Pseudonocardia sediminis: one gene and its partner. The protein of the gene in region 2 interacts with the protein of the main gene of each other region in a pairwise test. Links are inferred from orthologs where the notes say so. Each region holds a gene or a part of one and is shown on either strand. Other genes may lie near its edges.

Region 1 (6,417 bases), 2.0 Mb from region 2 along the record:
ACCACGCTGCGCGAGGCCTGGGCGGCCGGGCCGCGCGGCTACCTGGGGCTGCAGGTGAGCGGGTTCCCGAACCTGTTCACCATCACCGGCCCGGGCAGCCCGTCGGTGCTGACGAACATGCCCACCACGATCGAGCAGCACGTCGACTGGATCACCGGCTGCCTGGCGCACCTGCGCGAGCACGGGGTGGACCGGATCGAGGCCGACCCCGAGGCCGAGCGGGCGTGGGGCGAGCACGTACAGGAGGCCGCGGAGGCGACGCTGCTACCGCGCGCGGCGAGCTCCTGGTACCTCGGTGCCAACGTGCCCGGCAAGCCCCGGGTGTTCATGCCCTACGCCGGCGGCTTCGCCCGCTACACCCGCACCTGCACCGACGTCGCCGAGGACGGGTACCGCGGTTTCGTGCTGGAACCGGCGCGGGCCTGAGTGCACGGCGTGCCCTGCCGGGCTGGCCCCTTCGGCCGTGTCACCCTTGCGCCGGACGGCGCAATTGGCGGGGCCGGGTCACCACGCGTATCCGGCTCGTTCCACAATGTGTGACGTCGTCCACGTGTTCCACGCCCGAGGCCGCGATCTCCGGCCGTCGGCAGGGAACCGGGTAGAGGAGGAGCGCACGTTGCTCGAGCTGGCCATCCGGACCTCCGACGAACCGATCGCACCGGGCCAGTACCGGCACACCGCGACGCACGCCTGGTGGATGGGGACGTTCTTCGCCGCCGACGACCTGCACGTCCACTACTCGGAGCACCTGCACCAGCAGTGGACCCCGGCCGACCCGGCCCAGGACTGGCTGCTCGACCGCGAGCTGACCGGCCGGATGTTCTGGCTCTCGGGCGACGGCGCGGCCGCCGTCGACGCCGGGTTCTCCCTCGCCGACCAGTTCCCGACCGGCCGCTTCCGCGCCCCCTACGGCGACTTCTACGCCGAGCTGCACGGGCACACCCCGGCCGCGCGGCCGGGGTGCTGGGTCGCGCCCACCCCGGCGTTCCTGGCCGCTCTCCCGCGCGACCCCGACGCGCTGCTGCGCCGCCTGGTCGACGACAGCCCGCCCGGACGCGGCTACACCGGCCCGTTCCAGAGCGCCGTCGACGCGCTGCGCACCTGCGCCGTCCCGGCCGAGCTGCGCTCGGTCCTCTACGCGGCGCTGCGCGAGCTGCCCGCCGTCTCGGTCGGTGAGGCCGCGAACCTCGACGGCGAGGTCCACACGGCGCTGATCCACGACGAGGGCCCGGTCCGCAGCGAGCTGCTGATCTCCCCCGTCGACGGCCAGTACGCCGGCGAGCGGGACACCGTGCGGCGCCCGGCCCGGGTCGGTCCGCCGGTCGGCACCGTCATCGCCGAGACGGCCGTGTCGACGTCGGTCGTCGACGGTCTGGGCTCGCTGCCGGGCTTCTGAGAGGGTCCGTGCCGGCGCTGAATCGTCTCCGTATCGATCCGGTGACGAGGTAGGCACGTCCTCCGTCCCTGTGTCCGTTCACGGAGGACTAACCTGGACGCCGGTCGCGACAACTTTCGAGCAGCTGATCAAGGCGGTTGACGTAGCGTGTCATCGAGCAGTACTTCCCATCAGGCGAGCGGGTTCGGCCCCAACGAGTGGCTCGTCGAGGAGATGTACCAGCGATTCCAGGACGATCCGGACGCGGTCGACCCGGCCTGGCACGAGTTCTTCGCCGACTACAGCCCTGGTGGTACCGACACCGGCAACGGCTCCTCCCCCGCGACATCCGGCACGAAGACCGCGGAGACCACCGGGACGAACAGCGGCAACGGCGTCTCCGGCGGCGTCACCAGCGGCACCGCCACCGAGGACGACAGCACCGGCGCGGACACCCCCACCGGCGACACGACCTCGGCCCCGTCGCAGCGGGCGGTGGACGACGGCAAGCGGACCACCGGCGCGTCCTCGGGCTCCGCCGCCGACGTCCCGCCCGCCCCCGTCAAGAAGGCCGAGCCCCCGGAGGGGGACGAGAAGCTGCGGCAGGCGGCACGTCCGGCTCCCGCCGCCGGCGGCAACGGCAGCGCGCCCGCCCCCAAGGGCACCGACGCCAAGCCGGCCGCGGGCAGCACCTCGAAGGCCGCCAAGCAGGCGAACGACGGCGGCGGGGTCACCACGACGCCGCTGCGCGGCGCGGCGAACGCGGTCGTCAAGAACATGACCGCGTCGCTGGAGCTGCCGACCGCGACGAGCGTGCGCGCCGTCCCGGCCAAGCTCCTGGCCGACAACCGGATCGTCATCAACAACCAGCTCAAGCGCACGCGCGGCGGGAAGCTGTCGTTCACCCACCTCATCGGCTACGCCGTGGTGCGGGCGCTGCGCGACTTCCCGACGATGAACCGGCACTTCGCCGAGACCGACGGCAAGCCGACGGTCGTCGCGCCGGAGCACGTCAACCTGGGCCTGGCGATCGACCTGCCGGGCAAGGACGGGCAGCGCTCGCTCGTCGTCGTGTCGATCAAGGGCTGCGAGAACCTGACGTTCGCGCAGTTCTGGGCCGCCTACGAGGGCATCGTCGCCAAGGCGCGCAACGGCAAGCTCGCCGCCGAGGACTTCCAGGGCACCACCCTGAGCCTGACCAACCCGGGAACGCTGGGCACGAACCACTCGGTGCCACGCCTGATGCCCGGCCAGGGCACGATCGTCGGCGTCGGGGCGATGGAGTACCCGGCCGAGTTCCAGGGCGCCAGCGAGGAGCGACTCGCGCAGCTCGGCATCAGCAAGATCATCACGCTGACCTCGACGTACGACCACCGGATCATCCAGGGCGCCGAGTCCGGCGACTTCCTGCGCCGGGTGCACCGCCTGCTCCTCGGCGACGACGGCTTCTACGACGAGATCTTCACGTCGCTGCGGGTGCCGTACGAGCCGGTCCGCTGGGTGCAGGACATCCCCGAGGGCGAGGTCGACAAGACCGCCCGGGTGCTCGAGCTGATCGAGTCCTACCGCACCCGCGGGCACCTGATGGCCGACACCGACCCGCTGAACTACCGCCAGCGCCGGCACCCCGACCTCGACGTGCTCAGCCACGGCCTGACCCTGTGGGACCTCGACCGCGAGTTCGCCGTCGGCGGCTTCGGCGGCCAGAGCCACATGAAGCTGCGCGACGTCCTGGGCCTGCTGCGCGACTCGTACTGCCGCACGATCGGCACCGAGTACATGCACATCGCCGACCCGGAGCAGCGGGCCTGGCTCGAGGAGCGGATCGAGGTCCCGCACCAGAAGCCGACCGGCAACGAGCAGAAGTACATCCTGTCCAAGCTCAACGCGGCCGAGGCGTTCGAGACGTTCCTGCAGACCAAGTACGTCGGGCAGAAGCGGTTCTCCCTCGAGGGCGGCGAGACCGTCATCCCGCTGATGGACGCCGTCCTGGACAAGGCGGCCGAGCAGGAGATGGACGAGGTCGTGGTCGGCATGCCGCACCGCGGCCGGCTCAACGTCCTGGCCAACATCGTCGGCAAGCCGATCAGCCAGATCTTCCGCGAGTTCGAGGGCAACCTCGACCCCGGCCAGGCGCACGGCTCCGGCGACGTGAAATACCACCTCGGCGCCGAGGGCAAGTACTTCCGGATGTTCGGCGACGGCGAGACGCGCGTGTCGCTGACCGCGAACCCGTCGCACCTCGAGGCCGTGGACCCGGTGCTCGAGGGCATCGTCCGGGCCAAGCAGGACATCCTCGACAAGGGCGACGGCGGCTTCACCGTCCTGCCGCTGCTGATGCACGGCGACGCCGCGTTCGCCGGCCAGGGCGTGGTCGCCGAGACGCTGAACCTGGCGCTGCTGCGCGGCTACCGCACCGGCGGCACCGTGCACGTCGTGGTGAACAACCAGGTCGGCTTCACCACCGCGCCGGAGCACGCCCGCAGCTCGCAGTACTGCACCGACGTCGCGAAGATGATCGGCGCGCCGGTCTTCCACGTGAACGGCGACGACCCCGAGGCCTGCGTGTGGGTCGCCAAGCTCGCGGTCGAGTACCGCGAGAAGTGGCACAACGACGTGGTCATCGACATGATCTGCTACCGCCGCCGCGGTCACAACGAGGGCGACGACCCCTCGATGACCCAGCCGTCGATGTACGACATCATCGACGCCAAGCGCAGCGTCCGGAAGATCTATACCGAGTCGCTGATCGGCCGTGGTGACATCACCATGGAGGAGGCAGAGCACGCGCTCAAGGACTTCTCCAACCAGCTCGAGCACGTGTTCAACGAGGTCCGCGAGCTGGAGAGGACCCCGCCGGTCGTCTCCCCCTCGGTCGAGGAGGAGCAGCGCGTCCCGGCCGACCTGGACACCTCGATCCCGCTGGAGATCATCCACCGGATCGGCGACGCGCACGGCACACTGCCCGAGGGCTTCACCGTCCACAAGCGCGTCGAGCCCGTGCTGACCAAGCGGGCGAAGATGGCCCGCGAGGGCGACGTCGACTGGGCGTTCGCCGAGCTGCTGGCGATGGGCTCGCTGGCCGTCGACGGGCGCCTGGTGCGGCTGTCCGGGCAGGACTCGCGGCGCGGCACGTTCGTGCAGCGGCACTCGGTCCTGATCGACCGGCACACCGGCGAGGAGTACTACCCGCTGCGCAACCTGGCCGAGGGCCAGGGCCGGTTCCTGCCCTACGACTCGGCGCTGTCCGAGTTCGCCGCCGTCGGCTTCGAGTACGGCTACTCGGTGGCCAACTCCGACGCGCTGGTGATGTGGGAGGGGCAGTTCGGCGACTTCGTCAACGGCGCCCAGTCGATCATCGACGAGTTCATCTCCTCCGGTGAGGCGAAGTGGGGGCAGATGTCCGACGTCGCCCTGCTGCTCCCGCACGGTCTGGAGGGCCAGGGCCCGGACCACAGCTCCGGCCGCATCGAGCGGTTCCTGCAGCTGTGCGCCGAGGGCTCGATGACGGTCGCGCTGCCGTCCGAGCCGGCGAACTACTTCCACCTGCTGCGCCAGCACACCCTCGACGGGGTGCGCCGGCCGCTGGTGGTCTTCACGCCGAAGTGGATGCTGCGCGCCAAGCAGGTCGTCAGCCCGCTGTCGGACTTCACCGGCGGCCGGTTCCGCCCGGTGATCGACGACCCGGAGTACCGCACCCAGGACGGCCCGAACGCCTCGGTCGACCGCGTGCTGTTCTGCAGCGGCAAGATCTACTGGGAGCTGGCCGCGGCGCGCGACAAGCGTCGCAAGGACGGCGACACGGCCATCGAGAACACGGCCATCGTGCGGATCGAGCAGCTCTACCCGATGCCGCTGCGCCAGATCGAGGCCGTGATGGACCGCTACCCGAACGCCTCCGACGTCCGCTGGGTCCAGGAGGAGCCGGCGAACCAGGGGTCGTGGCCCTACTACGGCCTGGAGCTGCCGCAGAAGCTGCCCGAGCGCCTGTCGGTGATCACCCGGGTCTCGCGCCGCCGGATGGCGGCCCCGGCACCCGGCTCGTCGAAGGTGCACGAGGTCGAGCAGGCCGAGCTGATCGACAAGGCCTTCTCGCGCGACTGACCCGTCTCGTCGTCGAAGCCGGTCGCGGGCACCGCCCGCGACCGGCTTCGCTACGTTGGAGGGCGTGTACTTCACCGACCGCGGTATCGAGGAGCTCGTCGACCGGCGTGGCGAGGAGCAGGTCAGCATCGAGTGGCTGGCGCTGCGCCTGCGCACGTTCGTCGACCTGAACCCGGAGTTCGAGACGGCGGTCGAGCGCCTGTCCAGCTTCCTGGCCCGCGACGACTCCGACGACCTCGAGGACTGAGGTCCTCCGCGCGGCGCCGCCTCACCCGTCCTTGGGGCGGCGGCGGAACAGGCGGCGGTCCCCCGACGCGCGGAGCGTCTCGAGGGCCTCGTCGGCGTTGTTCTCCAGCTCGTGGTGAGCGGTCGGGTCGGCCCGGAGGTCCGGTCGTGGCCGCGGCTTGCCGGGTTCGCTCGTCGACCACATCAGCGCCAGCGCGTCCTCCCAGCGCAGCTCGAACATGCCCCGGGCGAGGACGAGCGCGTCACCGGCGGCGTGCAGCTCGCGCTCGGCCGACCGCAGCTCGCCGCGCAGCTCCTCGGCCCGTGCGGCGTCGACCTCGCGGAGCTCGACGACGGCTCCGGCCAGCCGGGCGACGACGTCGCGGTACTGCTCGACGGCGCTCATCGCTGCCCACCACCCCGATCGGTCAGGATCACCAGCTGGGGACGTCCGTGGCGGGCACGGTCGAGCAGCAGGCCCCGTCCCGGCGACGCCGGCCAGTCCACCGGCGCACCACCCAGCAGCGGCGTCAGGTCGGCCCCCTGCACGCCGGTCGCCACCCACGCCCCGAGGTCGTCGATCGCCGCACCGGGTGGCGCGAGGAGGCTCTTGAGCCGCTGGGCGCCCTGCCACCACCCCAGTACGTGCACCCCGACACCGGGGCCGTGCCGCAGCACCGAGCGCAGGTCCTCCATACCGGTCCGGTCGAGCA
Region 2 (4,883 bases):
CGCCGAACGCGACCGGGTGCGCGGGGGCACGCGGCTCGTCGACCGGGAAACGGACCTTCTCGACGGGCGCGCCGTCGGGGACCCGCACGCCGTGCCGGAGCAGCCGGGTGTGCAGACGACCGCGCAGCTCGGACAGGGGCAGCCCCGGGCGCCGGGCCAGGGAGGTCTCCTCCAGCAGCACCGTCCCGTCGCCGTAGGGGACGGCGTAGAGGAACGTCGGCCAGCCGGTGTGCCCGTGGTGGGCGCGCCAGTCCATGAACACCGCCTCGCCCGGGCCCACCAGCGGTGCCGCCACCGCCTCCGGGACGACGACGCCGTACGCGGTCTGCTCGACCGCCGGCCCCGGCCGGGACGGACGCAGCGTGCTCGGTGCACCGGTGGCGTCGACGACCACGCCCGCGGTCAGAACCCGCCCGTCGGCGAGGGTGACGGTGTGGGCCGGCTGCGCATCGACCTCGTGCACGCGTCCGGCGAGGACCCGGACCTCGCCCAGTCCGGCGTCGAGGTGCGCCCGCAGGCCGGCGGTGTCGAGCACCAGGTAGGTGCCCTCCACCGTGTGCTCGCCGGTCCCGAACATGCGGGCGCGCGACCGGGAGCCGATCGCGGAGTCCGGCACGCCCGGCGGCAGGTCGGCGGCCCACGCGCCGTAGGTGTTGCGCCACGGCCGATCCGGGGCCGGGTCGACCAGCGTGGTGCGCAGCCCGCGTGCCGCACACTCTCCGGCGAGCGCCCGCCCCGCGGGGCCGCCCCCGAGCACGACGACGTCGGCGGACCCCGACGCCGGGCCGGCCGGTCCGCCGCGGTCCGGTTCCGCACGCGAGATGCGCGTCATCGCTGCCCGATCCGCGCCGCAGCGCCATGGAGCGCCTCTCGCATGCACGGGAGACCCCGGGCACCGGTGAGGTCCGGGGAGGGGCCCGGTGATCGGCGGAGGGGTCCCGGTACGGGCCGTCGACGGCCTCGATCGGTACCGGACCGCCGATCACCGCCCTCCGGCACGGTCATCCGTGACGGCCGGCGGCGAGCGAGCCGCCGTCGATCCGGATCGTGTCCCCGGTGATCCAGCTCGCCGCGTCGGAGACCAGGAACCCGACGGCCGCGGCGACGTCGGCCGGCACGCCGAGGCGTCGCATCGGGTAGCCGTTCGCGACGCCCTGCTCGTCGTGGGCGTAGAGCGCCTCGGCGAAGCGGGTCTTGACCACCGCCGGGGCCACCGCGTTGACCCGGATCCTCGGGCCGAGCTGCCCGGCCAGCTCCTCGGTGAGCCGGATCAGCGCCGCCTTGGACGCGCCGTAGGCCCCGATGACGCCGGTGGAGCGGATCCCGCCGACCGAGGCGACGTTCACGACCGACCCGCCGGCCGAGCCCATCCCGGCCCGGTACGCCTCCTGCACGAACCCCAGGGCGGCGACCACGTTCACGTCGAAGATCTTGCGGACGGCGTCGAGGTCGGCGTCGACGAGCGGCCCGTACTGCGGGTTGATCCCGGCGTTGTTGACCAGGATCGCGATGTTCCCGAACCGCTCGACGGTCGCCCGCACGGCCTCGGTGCGGTGCGCGGCGTCCCCGGCGTTGCCCGCCACGCCGAGCACCCGCTCCGGCGCCCCGGCCTCCTCGCCGAGCGCGGCGACCGCGGCATCGAGCTCGGGGACCTTGCGGCCGGTGATCGTGACGGACGCGCCGCGCGCGAGCAGCTCGGCAGCGATGCCGTACCCGATGCCGCGGCTGGCGCCGGTGACGAGAGCGGCCCGGCCCACGAGGTCGGCCGGCGGGGGGACGGGGGCGGTGACGTCGGTCATGACCGGGACCCTACGTTCGGAATACGGTCGACCCGGCCGGTAGCCTGATATGCGTGGTCCTGCTGGAGTAGGTGAGTGCGCGGCGTGGTGAGCACTGCTGTGCCCACGCCCGGCGCCCCCTGCCCGACGTTCTCGTCTCGACCACCCCCGTACTCCACTGTCTGGAGCTCTCTCGCGTGATCACCGCATCCGATATCGAACTGCGTGCCGGTTCCCGGATCCTTCTCTCCGGCGCGAACCTGCGCGTGCAGCCCGGCGACCGGATCGGCCTGGTCGGCCGCAACGGCGCGGGCAAGACGACGTCGATGCGCGTGCTGGCCGGTGAGGGCGAGCCCTACTCCGGCAAGATCATGTCGAACTCGCCGGTCGGCTATCTGCCGCAGGACCCGCGCGAGGGCGACCTGACGGTCACCGCCAAGGACCGCGTGCTCTCCGCCCGCGGGCTGGACGTGCTCCTGTCCAAGCTGGAGAAGGTCCAGACCGCGATGGCCGAGGTCGTCGACGAGAACGAGAACGACAAGCTGGTGCGCGAGTACGGCCGGCTCGAGGACCGCTTCTCCTCCCTGGGCGGGTACGCCGCGGAGAGCGAGGCCGCACGGATCTGCACCAACCTCGGCCTGCCCGAGCGGGTGCTCACCCAGCAGATCGAGACGCTCTCCGGTGGCCAGCGCCGCCGCGTGGAGCTGGCGCGCATCCTGTTCGCCGCCTCCGACGGCGGCTCGCAGAGTGCCACCACCCTGCTGCTCGACGAGCCCACGAACCACCTCGACGCCGACTCGATCACCTGGCTGCGCGGGTTCCTGCAGCAGCACGAGGGCGGGCTCGTGGTGATCAGCCACGACACCGAGCTGCTGGCCGCCGTCGTCAACAAGGTGTGGTTCCTCGACGCCATGCGCGGCGAGGCCGACCAGTACAACATGGACTGGAAGCGGTATCAGGAGGCGCGCGCGACGGACGAGAAGCGCCGCCGCCGCGAGCGCGCCAACGCCGAGAAGAAGGCCTCGCAGCTGCACACCCAGGCGTTGAAGATGGGCGCCAAGGCCACCAAGGCGGTCGCGGCCAAGAACATGGCCCGCCGCGCCGACGAGCTGCTCTCCGGTCTCGAGCCCGAGCAGCAGGCCGACCGGGTCGCCAAGATCCGCTTCCCGGACCCCGCCTCGTGCGGCAAGACCCCGATGACGGCGGAGGGCCTGTCGAAGGCCTACGGGTCGCTGGAGGTCTTCACCGGCGTCGACCTCGCGGTGGACCGCGGCGCCAAGGTGGTCGTGCTGGGCCTCAACGGTGCCGGGAAGACGACGTTGCTGCGCCTGCTGGGTGGCACCGAGGCCCCGGACTCCGGTCGGATGGTGCCCGGTCACGGCCTCCGCACGGGCTACTTCGCCCAGGAGCACGACACCCTCGACATGGACGCCTCGGTCTGGGAGAACATCCGGCACGCCTCTCCGGACACCGACGCCCAGCGCCTGCGCACCGTGCTCGGCACGTTCATGTTCTCCGGGGAGCAGCTCGAGCAGCCGGCCGGGACGCTGTCCGGCGGCGAGCGAACGCGTCTCGCACTGGCCGGTCTGGTCTCCAGCGCCGCGAACGTCCTGCTGCTCGACGAGCCCACGAACAACCTGGACCCGGCCAGCCGCGAGCAGGTGCTCGACGCGCTGCGCCGCTTCACCGGCGCGGTCGTCCTGGTCACGCACGACCCGGGCGCGGTGGAGGCCCTGGAGCCGGACAAGGTGATCGTGCTCCCGGACGGCACCGAGGACCACTGGTCCGCCGAGTACCTGGAACTCGTGCAGCTGGCCTGACGGTGCCCGGCCGCTCGTCGGCCGGACGGCGCATGATCGTCTCGTCACTCGATCGGACTACGAACCGATCGTGCGTGTGTGCACGAAAGTCGTCGGACTCTCGATCACGACCCGGTATCTCTCCGATCGGGTGATCGTTTTCTGACGCCGTGTAGAGCAATTCCTCCGCCGTCCACCGACGTGGATGATCCATTCGGCGGAACCGTTCACCGATCGCGTTCTCGCCGTCCTGGCCAGAATTCCTCAACTGGATCATCATTGCCGGATCGTCACGCCTCTCGTGACGATCCGCGGGGGCATCCGCGGCGGGGATGAGGAGGGCCAGTGGCCGATCTGAAGAAGGGCGCCCGGATCACCGGGACGCAACGGGGCAAACTCGCCGCCGATCTGAAGAAGAAGTACGAGAAGGGCGCGAGCATTCGTTCCCTCGCCGAGCAGACCGGGCGTTCGTACGGATTCGTGCACCGGGTGCTGAGTGAGACCGGTGTGACGTTGCGCGGGCGCGGTGGCGCGACGCGCACGAAGAAGAAGTAGCTCGACACCACCACGCATCGCCGTCCCGGGCCGACGTACGGCCCGGGACCCGGTGCGCAGGGGCGACTCCCGCCCCGGCCGGCACCCCCCGGACCCCGGGTCGCCGGTCACGGTGCATCGCGCGCCGAGCATCCGTGCGCGACGTAACGTGGTAGCTCGCCGTCCACCACCGGCGAGGGGAGTTCGATGGATCGCCAGCTCACCATGCTGCGCGGGGTCATCCGCGGTGCCGAGAGCCCGCGGTCGATCACGCCGGGCACCTGGCCGCGGATCCTGCGGTTCGTGGCGCCCTACCGCCGCTGGCTGATCTCGTTCCTGGCCCTGACCACGGTCACCGCGGTGATCGGTGTCGCGACGCCGGTGCTTGCCGGCCGCGTCGTCAACAACATCGTCGACGCCGGGCAGATCCCGGACGCCGGCCGCGTCGTGATCATCCTCGCCCTGGGCATCGCGGGGATGGCGATCCTGGAGGCCGTCGTCGGGCTGGCCGGGCGATGGTTCTCCTCGCGGCTCGGCGAGAGCCTGATCGAGGATCTCCGCGTCGCCGTGTTCAGCCACGTCCAGGCGATGCCGCTGGCGTTCTTCTCCCGCACCCGCACCGGCGCACTGGTGAGCCGGCTCAACAACGACGTGATCGGCGCCCAGACCGCGATCACCGGCACGTTGTCCACGGTGCTGTCGAACTCGATCCAGCTCGTGCTCGCCGTCGCGGTGATGATCGGGCTGGCCTGGCAGGTCACGGTCCTGGCGA

What was found.
Region 1: the proteins of EV383_RS15595 (region 2) and EV383_RS24880 interact in binary tests that used the Escherichia coli proteins (3 or more experiments, as listed by UniProt). The link is inferred for Pseudonocardia sediminis from one-to-one orthologs.

The regions. Positions count from the first base shown.
Region 1 is NZ_SHKL01000001.1:5,322,318-5,328,734, forward strand. The notes cover bases 1,238-5,679. They hold EV383_RS24880 (multifunctional oxoglutarate decarboxylase/oxoglutarate dehydrogenase thiamine pyrophosphate-binding subunit/dihydrolipoyllysine-residue succinyltransferase subunit), read left to right. Parts: upstream 1,238-1,609; coding sequence 1,610-5,479; downstream 5,480-5,679. Other genes in these bases: EV383_RS24875 (hypothetical protein), read left to right, coding at 1,238-1,396; EV383_RS24885 (DUF6104 family protein), read left to right, coding at 5,544-5,679. In the rest of the region: EV383_RS24870 (flavin-containing monooxygenase), read left to right, coding at 1-426; more of EV383_RS24875, read left to right, coding at 617-1,237; more of EV383_RS24885, read left to right, coding at 5,680-5,726; EV383_RS31430 (hypothetical protein), read right to left, coding at 5,748-6,110; EV383_RS24895 (FtsK/SpoIIIE domain-containing protein), read right to left, coding at 6,107-6,417. UniProt on the Escherichia coli protein: E1 component of the 2-oxoglutarate dehydrogenase (OGDH) complex which catalyzes the decarboxylation of 2-oxoglutarate, the first step in the conversion of 2-oxoglutarate to succinyl-CoA and CO(2).
Region 2 is NZ_SHKL01000001.1:3,364,174-3,369,056, forward strand. Bases 1,379-4,286 are described here. They hold EV383_RS15595 (ABC-F family ATP-binding cassette domain-containing protein), read left to right. Parts: upstream 1,379-1,975; coding sequence 1,976-3,598; downstream 3,599-4,286. Other genes in these bases: EV383_RS15590 (SDR family oxidoreductase), read right to left, coding at 1,379-1,799; EV383_RS15600 (helix-turn-helix domain-containing protein), read left to right, coding at 3,923-4,132. Also shown: EV383_RS15585 (lycopene cyclase family protein), read right to left, coding at 1-832; more of EV383_RS15590, read right to left, coding at 1,002-1,378; EV383_RS15605 (ABC transporter ATP-binding protein), read left to right, coding at 4,319-4,883. UniProt on the Escherichia coli protein: Genetic data indicate it may be involved in ribosome assembly or function.